Regions from separate parts of the Lelliottia nimipressuralis genome, predicted to be linked through region 1. Evidence: predicted binding sites of a transcription regulator. Region 1 holds the regulator's gene; the other holds the start of a gene.

Region 1 (5,269 bases):
TGATGGACTCTTCTTTTGGCGTGTAATAGGTGAACACGCGCGGCCCGCCGTGAATAAACACGTAGCGCGGCAGCAGAGTTCCGTCGACCTCAAGGGGTTCGAGCGGATCGGGCAAGTCATGCGCCAGACATTGGGCGCGGAGCGTCAGTAAGTCTGCCTTCGAGTTGTAAGGCAAAACGTACATAATAGGGCGCGAGGTATCGAGCCCTAATTCCAGCGCAGGTTCCGCCGGGATAGACTTACTTTTTACCAGGACGCTTAATGGTAAATTAAGTAATTTGTAGTAAATTCGTGGCCAGCCGGACATAAACGATGTAAAGCCTCTGGTTAATAATGCAATTGCGGCGCAAGGATAACAGAAAGCGCGCAAAATTTCTGTTGTTACCGGTCATACTTCAGGCTGTATTGCTACGCGCTACAGCTATAGTTACTGACGCTAAATCTAAGAAAAGGTTCTTTTAATGGCCAATAATACCACTGGGTTAACCCGAATCATCAAAGCTGCCGGATATTCATGGAAAGGTTTCCGCGCCGCATGGATCAATGAGGCCGCTTTCCGCCAGGAAGGGGTTGCTGCGGTTGTTGCGGTGATCATCGCCTGTTTTCTGGATGTCGACCCGATAACCCGCGTATTGCTCATTGGTTCAGTCCTTCTGGTGATGATAGTGGAAATTCTCAACAGCGCTATTGAAGCGGTGGTGGATCGCATCGGTTCTGATTTCCATGAGCTGTCGGGCCGTGCGAAGGACATGGGTTCTGCCGCTGTGCTGCTGGCGATTATCATCGCAGCCATCACCTGGGGCACGCTTCTTTGGTCACATTTTCGATAAGGCTTCAGGAATCCAATAAGTCTCTGGTTTTTTGTGCAGTTTTTGATTCCAAAATCACCTTTGACTGTATATACTCACAGCATAACTGTATATACACCCAGGGGGCGGAATGAAAGCGTTAACGGCCAGACAGCAAGAGGTGTTTGATCTCATTCGAGATCATATCAGCCAGACGGGAATGCCACCGACGCGTGCGGAAATCGCGCAGCGCCTGGGCTTCCGTTCTCCAAATGCCGCTGAAGAGCATCTCAAAGCGCTGGCGCGTAAAGGCGTTCTTGAGATTGTCTCTGGTGCGTCACGCGGAATTCGCCTGCTGGTGGAAGAAGAAGAAGGTCTGCCACTTGTGGGGCGCGTCGCGGCGGGTGAGCCTTTGCTGGCACAGCAACATATTGAAGGTCACTATCAGGTCGATCCGGCTATGTTCAAGCCAAGTGCCGATTTCCTGCTGCGCGTCAGTGGGATGTCCATGAAAGACATTGGTATTCTGGACGGCGATCTGCTGGCGGTTCATAAAACGCAGGATGTGCGTAACGGGCAGGTTGTGGTTGCGCGTATCGACGACGAAGTGACCGTTAAGCGCCTGAAAAAACAGGGCAACACGGTTCAGCTGTTGCCAGAAAACAGCGAGTTTTCCCCGATTGTGGTGGATCTCCGCGAACAGGCTTTCTCTATTGAAGGTCTGGCTGTTGGTGTTATCCGCAACGGCGAATGGCTGTAATCTCTTACTGACAGGCTGTGGTCGCACCGCAGCCTGACTGTCTACTCTCAATTCCCGGTACTTTCTCATGTCTCTGCTGACAACCTCAGACAAGGCATTGTGGCGTCTTGCGCTGCCGATGATTTTCTCCAATATCACCGTTCCCCTGTTAGGGCTGGTGGATACGGCGGTGATTGGTCATCTGGATTCCCCTGTTTACCTCGGCGGCGTGGCCATTGGCGCGACGGCGACCAGTTTCCTCTTCATGCTGCTGCTCTTTTTACGCATGAGCACCACCGGGCTGACTGCCCAGGCGTTTGGTGCCAAAGATCCCGTTCGACTCGCCCGTGCGCTGGTGCAGCCGCTGATCCTCGCCCTTGGCGCAGGGCTGCTGATTGTTTTGCTGCGCACGCCGCTCATCGATCTGGCTCTGCATGTCGTGGGCGGTAGTGAAGCGGTGCTGGAACAGGCGCGGCGCTTCCTTGAAATCCGCTGGCTCAGCGCACCGGCATCGCTGGCAAATCTGGTTCTGCTTGGCTGGTTGCTGGGCGTGCAGTACGCGCGTGCGCCGGTGATCCTGCTGGTGGTGGGCAATTTACTCAATATCGTGCTCGATCTGTGGCTGGTGATGGGTCTGCACATGAACGTGCAGGGGGCGGCGCTGGCAACGGTGGTCGCCGAGTACGGCACTTTCTTCATTGGCCTATGGATGGTGAAACGCGTGCTGGCCATGCGGGGAATATCATTCGCGATGCTCAAAACAGCGTGGCACGGCAACATCCGTAAACTGCTGGCGCTTAATCGCGACATCATGCTTCGCTCGCTGCTGCTGCAACTTTGCTTTGGCGCCTTAACGGTGTTTGGCGCGCGCCTGGGGCCAGAGATCGTGGCCGTAAACGCGGTGCTGATGACTTTGCTGACGTTCACCGCCTATGCACTTGACGGTTTTGCCTATGCGGTGGAAGCCCATTCGGGCCAGGCCTATGGCGCTCGCGAGGCGGGGCAGTTGCAGGAGGTCTGGCGCGCGGCCTGTCGCCAGTCAGGGCTGGTGGCGCTGGTCTTCGCACTGATCTATGCCTTATTTGGCGGGCAGATTGTGGCGCTATTGACCTCGCTGCCTGAACTGAGAGAACTGGCTAATCACTACATCATCTGGCAGGTCGTGTTACCGGTGGTGGGGGTGTGGTGCTATCTGCTGGACGGTATGTTTATCGGCGCAACGCGCGGGGCGGAAATGCGCAACAGCATGGCAGTCGCGGCGGCCGGTTTCGCCCTGACGCTCTTCACGCTGCCCTGGCTCGGCAACCACGGTTTATGGCTGGCGCTGGCGGTGTTCCTCGCCCTGCGCGGCCTGTCATTAGCGCTGATTTGGCGGCGCCACTGGCGCAATAACAGCTGGTTTAGCGGATAGCGTGATTTGACGAAACGGTTAAAGATTCTGAATCTCAACACGCATGCCGAATCCTTATCTACAATTATTATCACGTCCAGCAGAAATGAACGTAACGGACGACTCGAATTTACGTGATAACCGAACGATGAGGAATTGATTATGAATAAAGACGAAATCGGCGGTAACTGGAAACAGTTCAAAGGTAAAGCGAAAGAACAATGGGGTAAACTGACCGACGATGACGTGACCGTCATTGAAGGTAAACGCGAACAGCTGGTAGGTAAGATTCAGGAACGCTACGGCTACGCGAAAGATCAGGCGGAAAAAGAGGTTGTTGACTGGGAAAAACGCAACGACTACCGCTGGTAACAGAGTTCTACCCGTTGTACACGGAAGTACAATCCCTGAGGGCGGCCTAATGGCCGCCCGCTTCGTTTTTAGCGCGGTTTTTTCTTCACCAGAATGGAGTGATCGTGCTGACATTCACCCTGATGACGACAGGCTTCCACTTCGACACAGGCTGAACACAACCCGTGTGCTTCAATCACGTTATGGCGCAGGGCAAAGCCCATTTTAGCCGCCAGCGAATGCATAATATCTTCCACACCTTCCGCCCCCTCTTCTTTGACCGCGCCGCAGCGATCGCAGATAAACATGGCAGAGGTATGTGTTGGCTGATCGAACAGATGGCACAGCACATAGCTGTTAGTCGACTCCACCTTATGCACAAAGCCTTGCTCCAGCAGGAAATCCAACGCGCGATAAACAGTGGGCGGTTTCGCCTGCGGCTCGCTTTCGCGCAGCAGATCGAGCAGATCGTAGGCGCTGATGGCACCGCGTTGCAGGCTCATCAGACGTAACACTTCAAGGCGCTGCGGGGTCAGGCGCACATTGCGTTGCGCACAGAGCTTTTCAGCTTGCGCTAACAGATCTTGCATCGTGGTCTTATCCATATCGCACCTCGAATTATGGAGTCTGGAAAACCCTCACTTTACCATGTTCTGCTGAAAACGCCGAGATCCGCCACAGTTGTGCTATACCTGACCCATCGCCACACGGGAAAAATACAATGAAAAGACCTGATTGCATCCGGCACTGGCGCGACGTCGAAGGTGCCGACGACTCCACTTATCCAGACAGCGACGAACTTTTTGCTATCGGCGCGCCGCTGGCCCGCAAACTGGGGCTTGGGCGGATCGGTATCCACCATGAACGCCTGCCGCCGGGCCGTCGCACTTCGTATCCGCATGCTGAAAGCGACGAAGAGGAGTTTATCTTTGTTATTGAAGGGTATCCCCAGGCGTGGATTAACGGGTATTTATGGAAGCTAGAGCCGGGCGACAGCGTCGGTTTTCCGGCCGGAACCGGCGTGTGCCACACCTTTATCAATAACACCGACGAAGAGGTGCGGCTGCTTGTGGTGGGCGAGGCGAACAAAAAACACAACCGCATCTATTACCCGCTCAACCCGGTCTACGCCGCCACCCGCGAGGACCGCTGGGTGGACCATCCGCCGCAATTTTTTGGCCCTCACGACGGAAAACCTGGGCGAAAATAATATCCTCTTCTATAAATATTGAGGGCCGTCACAAATTACAACAGGCCTCGCGGAAGATTTAACTTAGGGAACAGGCGTGTCTTTTTGATGTTATTCACAGCAATAGTTCGTCCCTGTATGGGTGATAACTGACAGGGGTTGTTTAATAACAGACTATAAAACGAGCATACTGTGAAAAAACATTTTAAATTTTCGGTGGTTAGCATCGCTGTCTCCCTGTTTATGGCAAACGAGGCGGGAGCAGCCAATACCTGGACAGAAGCGCGTAGCGACGCGATGGGCGGTACTGGCGTTGCATCAGGCAATTACGGTAGCGGAGCGTTTATTAACCCGGCACTGCTGGCAAAAGCAAAACCGGATGACGACATTACCGTTATTTTGCCTTCGGTCGGCGCACAGATTACTGACAAAGATAATCTGCAGGATCAGATCGACGATATCAGCGATAAAGTCGATTACTACGACGATGTGGTTAACAGCCTGACAGCGGCTGAGATCATCGCCAATCCTTTGGGATCCGTTAACCAGTTTCAGAGTGCCGCGAAAGATCTCGCTGACGAGCTGGACGATCTGAAAGGTAAAACCGCTCGCGCCACCGCCGGTGCCGGGATTGCGGTCAGCATTCCAAATAACGTGCTTGCGGTCGCCTTTGTGGCGAAAGGCAACGCTCACGCGCGCGTAAGCTCCTCTATCGACCAGCAGGATATCGATTATCTGCGCAGCATCCAGAACAGTAAACTGGTGGCGGGCAGCGTCGCGCTTGATGCCGCTCTTAACGGTTCGGATGAGAT
Region 2 (5,269 bases), 1.4 Mb from region 1:
TGGGGAGATCTTGTTAGCTGGGATACCTTTAGATACCAGGTAATCAACTACAGACTGAGCACGTTTCTCGGACAGGTTCTGGTTGTATGCGTCAGAACCGATACGGTCGGTGAAGCCCAGAACAACTACAGAACCATCTTTAGGGTCGAGGTTGCTCAGCTGGGTGTACAGCTGATCCAGTGCCTGCTGACCTTCTGGTTTCAGAGTTGCTTTGTTGAAGTTGAACAGAACGTCAGACTTCAGAGTGAAGTGCTTGGTCTGTACTTCTGGAGCTGGAGCCGGAGCTGGAGCAACGATCGGAGCTGCATCTTCCTGCTGGCCGAAACGGTAGGAAACACCTACGCTCAGCATGCCGTTGTCAGGACGAACGCCAACGGTGTTACCGTCGCCGATGTTGTTAACCCACTGGTATTCCAGACGGGTAGCGATGTCACGGGTCATTGCCCACTCTACGCCACCAGCGAATACTGGAGAAACACCAGTGTCGTGGTCGTCGCCAGAACGGCTGTTGCTGGAGTCAGCGCGCCATACCATGCCGCCCAGACGAGTATAAACGTCCAGATCGTCAGTCACTGGGTAACCCAGTTTAGCGGTCAGCTGTACGCCTTGAGCTTTGAATGCGCCGTTAACGGTGTCGCCTTTGTATGGCATACGACCTAACCAGTCGTAACCCATTTCAAAGCCAACATACGGGTTAACCTGATAGCCACCAAACGCACCTGCACCGAGCTGGCTTTCGTGAGTTGGGCCATCGTTGTTCAGGGAGCTGTTGTACCAGCCAGTGTCGTGGAACTGAGACCAGCCCAGTTTGCCACCTGCATACCAGGTATTATCTTTCGGAGCGGCCTGCGCTACGGTAGCGAAGCCAGCCAGTGCCACTGCAATCGCGATAGCTGTCTTTTTCATTTTTTGCGCCTCGTTATCATCCAAAAATCGCCATGAAGATCTCGTCGAGAAATCACGGTTAAATCCTTCACCGGGGGGCGAGCTCAAACTAGTAACTCTACCGATATCTTCGGCTTAGACCGAGCACCCCTGGCGATGTAAAGTCTACAACGTAGTTGAAAACTTACAAGTGTGAACTCTGTCAGGCATATGAAAAAAAAAGTTCCGTATACAAAATATTTAACATTTTTTGCGAGTATTTTATGCAGTAAAATTAACGGAAACCGCGCCAGACAAGCGTTGTCGAAGTTTTTAGTCAGGGAACTATTTGCACTTACGACTGTCAAAAAAAGTTCCAGGAATACTCTTAAATTTACTCAATGATACAAATTAGAGTGAATTTTTAGCCCGGACAGGTGTCCTCTGCCGAGAGAATCAAGACGAATTGGGCGCATAATGAACCCGATCGCATCACCTTCTTCAGCAGCTTCAGCCAGACGAAAATGCTCTTCCTCCGTCAATTCCTCTGACAACCAACCAATTACCACACTGTAGTTTCCGGTGCGCAAAGCGCGAACCATCGAATCAACCGTATGACATGGCGAAACCAGGCTGCTTTGCATCATTTTGGTGAGCGGCAGACCCGCCGACTGCACCCATTCGCGGCTCAATTTCTGCTGCGGAGTTAGCCACAGCTGCCAGCGTGACTGCTGACCAAGTTGTTGTAAAAGCGGCAATAAAAGCAGCTGCGTCATCAAGGGCTGGTCTTCGCGATATACGATTTCACTGATCAAACCGGTAGACACACGCCCGGAGGTTTTCTGCGCGCCATTACCCGCGGAAGAAGAAAAAGAGGTTAAGCGATTTGCATAGTTTGAAGTGTGCATAATCATTCCAGCCCTGTAGTTACTGTATGAATATACAGTAACCCCTGTACGTCTAAAGATCAACCTCATTTTCGGAAAGCGTCTCGCAAAATTGGTTCGATATTGGCGTGTCCTGCAAAATAATCTTGCCGAGTGACAATAAGTTTTCTATTTTCCTGCTAACGGATCCGGTAGTAAGAAAAACACATCGTTAATGTTTGATTTATATGGTGAATATCATGAAAAAGATATCTTATGAACGGATCTATAAGTCCCAGGAATACCTCTCTCCGTTGGGTGAAATCCATCATCGTGCCCTTTTCGGTGGGTATACCCTGGCGGTGAATGAAGCCGTGTTTGCGATGGTCTCTGATGGCGAGCTTTACCTGCGTGCCTGTGAACAGAGCGCTCAGTACTGTGTAAAACAGTCCTCTTCATTTTTAACTCTGTTGAAACGGGGCAGGCCTGTGCTACTGAACTATTACCGGGTGGATGACGGGCTATGGCAGGACAGGGAAAGGCTATTGCAACTTTCCAGTTTTGCTCTTGAAGCCGCCCGTCAGGAGCGCTCTCTACGGCATCAGAGGCGGCGACTCAAAGATTTACCCAACCTGACGTTTCAAATTGAAGTGCTTCTCTGCGAAGCTGGCGTCACCAGTGAAACCATGCTGAGGGCGCTAGGGGCAGAGGAGTGCTGGCTGAAAATCAGGGCCAGAAATAAGAACCTGGGGATCAGAGTGTTGTTTGCGCTGGCAGGGGCAATAGAAGGAACGCATGAAGCTGCGCTCCCGACGGTCAGACGCCGGGAGCTAACGGAGTGGTTTAATGCGCTTCCTGTACTGCCGGATAGTCATTCCGATAGGTAGCAATCTGCTGCTGCAACCGGCAGATTTCGGGCAGAAGTGCAATGAGCAGACCGATTTGTTGGAGTATGAGTGGCGCCTTGTTATCCGTACCAGGATCGCAATGCGCAATGCGCTGGCTCAGTTCATCTATGGCACTCTGCACGCGCGGTTCGTCTGCGGGACGATGATGAAGAGCATCGTCAACGTAGCATACCGCGTCATCCAACAGTGCGAGGATGTTTGGATCGGTTAACTGCTCACGATGCGCGCCCAACGTTGAAATGTAACTGGTGAAGGTGTGGTTCAGACACAGCAGACGAAAGGCGACTTCCCGGATTTCTGCGGTAGCACGCGGCTCCGTTGACATGTTTGACACCACCGACGCCAGTTCTGCATCGCGGTTATGGGCGTCACGTCGGGCAATGCGATACGCCAGCCGATTATCGCGGCCCTGATGATATTGCTCAAGGATAGCATCCAGATAGCGACAGTTCGCATTCATGGCGAGATCCAGGGCGCGTGGCAGATTGCGAAAACGCCAGTCCGGCCAGATAAAACTGACCGCGGCCCAGGCGATCGCGCAGCCAATCAACGTATCGATGACGCGTGGCAGGGCGACTTCGAACCCTTCGCCCAGCAGGTTAAAGCACAGCAGCACCAGCAGGGTAATAAACATGGTGGCATGGGCATACTGAACATTACGGAAGGCGAAGAACAGCACGCCCGTAATGACTATCAGGATCAGTTGCCCTTCAACGGAAGGAACAAAGTACAGCACCGGTAGGCCGATTGCGACGCCGACCAGCGTGCCGATCACGCGTAGCGCCAGTCGATGGCGGGTGGCGTTATAGTTCGGCTGGCAAACAAACAGGCTGGTGAGCAAAATCCAGTAGCCGTGATGCAGGCCGGTTATCTGGATAAAGGCGTAACCGACGCACAGCACGGCAGACATTCTCACGGCATGGCGGAACAGCGCCGATTCCGGCGTGAAGTTGCGGCTTAACCGCAGCCACATGTCCGCGAAGCCGTGCGGACTGTCATCGGCAAGCTGATTTTCGACCTCACTACCCGGCACTGACAGCGCCTGTTCAGACTGAATAGTCGCGAGCTGCGCATCGATGGCGCGTAAATTGCTGAGCAAGAACCCCAGCGCTTTCATCTGTTCTGGCGATGTGCCGCTGGCCTGTACCCGGTCGAGTGCCGCATCAAGATGGCTGAACGCACGCTCGAAGCGAGGGTCATGCTGGTAGGGGGTTCGCAACAGAATCGATCGTGCAAGTTGCTGGCAGGCCTGAGACTGCATCGACAGCATCCGCTGGAAGCGGAACATCACGTCGCTATAGCGAAACTTCTCGCGCAGCGCGGCGTACTGGATATGTGATGAGCTGGCGCGCTCATGTATATCCTGGGCGACGAAGTAGTAATGCAGCGTTTGCCGCGTGCCGCGCTGGCCGCGATCGCCACGAAGACGCGTCAGCAGAGAGGCTTTGGTTTGATTCAGCGTGGTAACCAACTGGCCGTTAGCCAGCGCCAGATCGTAAAGCGGCGCCTGGCTCTCTTCTTCAATGTCAGGATCGAAGAGCCTGGATTTCAGTTCCAGGTAGTGCGCCAGCTGTTCATAGCTGCGGGCGAGATTATCCTGCAAGGGGCGAATCGGAAAGATAAGGTGCCCGGTTAAGGTCAGCAGGTTATACCAGATTGCGCCCACCAGCAGCAGCAGGGGCTGTTGGTACCACTGGTCGTAGAGGGAAACGCCCAACATGGTATAGATCGCAATCAGCAACGCGCCAAAGGCAATGGTGGCGTAGCGCTGTCCCAGCCCGCCCAGCAAAATAAAACCGCTGGTGGAGATCATCAGCCCAAGGGCAAACAGCCAGGGCCACGGGAAAAGTAGTTCTACAGACGCGGAGGCGATGAAAAAGCAGATCAGCGTAATCACCAGGTTACGCAGCCGCCCGGCCAGACGGTCGTCCAGATCGGCCAGTGCTCCGGCTACCACGCCCAGAGTGAGAGGGATCGTGAGTTTAATCTCACCCAGCCACCACGGCACGGCAGCCGCACCGCAAAGCGCGATAAAAATCCTGACGTTATAGAGCCAGGCACTGTTCCATGTGTATCTGCGAAGCAAAGGGCTTAGCATAAAGGCGGCGTATCCTTATTTACTGAAAACGACGACGGGCATTGGCTTCGCGTGCGGCCTGGGCGACCTCCACGGGAACCACGCGGCGACCGACGGGCCAGAGCGCAATCGCGGCAATCTTGAAGTTGGCGATACCGACCGGGATACCAATAATCGTAATACACTGGGTAATCCCGACTGCGATGTGCATCAGGCACAACCACCAGCCAAAGAAGATCAGCCATAAAATATTAAGCAGCGTGCCGCCCGTATTCATCAGCACACTTTTGCTGTCCGGGTTGAGTTCATCAACGTGAACCGCTTCATTGCCGTAGGGCACTAGCGAGAGTTTGGTGATCTCCCAGCACGAACGCGTCAGGGGAAGCGTGAAGATCAGCACGATGCTGACCAGGGTGGCGAAAAGCCAGGAAAGAGTGGTGGCAAAACCGCCAAGGACAAAATTCAAAATATTCAGAACAGTACGCATAAACCCTCACTTCCTTTCGATATGATTAAAGCCTGATGATTGTAACGTTTTTTTAGGCTGGAGCACC

The links. Region 1 encodes LexA, which represses DNA repair genes until DNA is damaged. Its sites were predicted from a motif close to TNCTGTATGTACATACAGNA; they were not measured.
Region 2: the regulator LexA is predicted to act here: its motif matches at 1,793-1,812, upstream of sulA (SOS-induced cell division inhibitor SulA).

What each region holds. Positions count from the first base shown of each region.
Region 1 covers NZ_CP167172.1:274,743-280,011, forward strand. The annotation lists gene plsB (glycerol-3-phosphate 1-O-acyltransferase PlsB) at 1-307, opposite strand, end outside; gene ACB496_RS01265 (diacylglycerol kinase) at 462-830, shown strand; gene lexA (transcriptional repressor LexA) at 940-1,548, shown strand; gene dinF (MATE family efflux transporter DinF) at 1,616-2,938, shown strand; gene ACB496_RS01280 (CsbD family protein) at 3,080-3,289, shown strand; gene zur (zinc uptake transcriptional repressor Zur) at 3,358-3,873, opposite strand; gene ACB496_RS01290 (cupin domain-containing protein) at 3,990-4,478, shown strand; gene traF (conjugal transfer protein TraF) at 4,701-5,269, shown strand, end outside.
Region 2 covers NZ_CP167172.1:1,640,437-1,645,705, forward strand. The annotation lists gene ompA (porin OmpA) at 1-906, opposite strand, end outside; gene sulA (SOS-induced cell division inhibitor SulA) at 1,263-1,772, opposite strand; gene ACB496_RS07565 (TfoX/Sxy family DNA transformation protein) at 1,991-2,617, shown strand; gene yccS (YccS family putative transporter) at 2,574-4,736, opposite strand; gene ACB496_RS07575 (YccF domain-containing protein) at 4,756-5,202, opposite strand.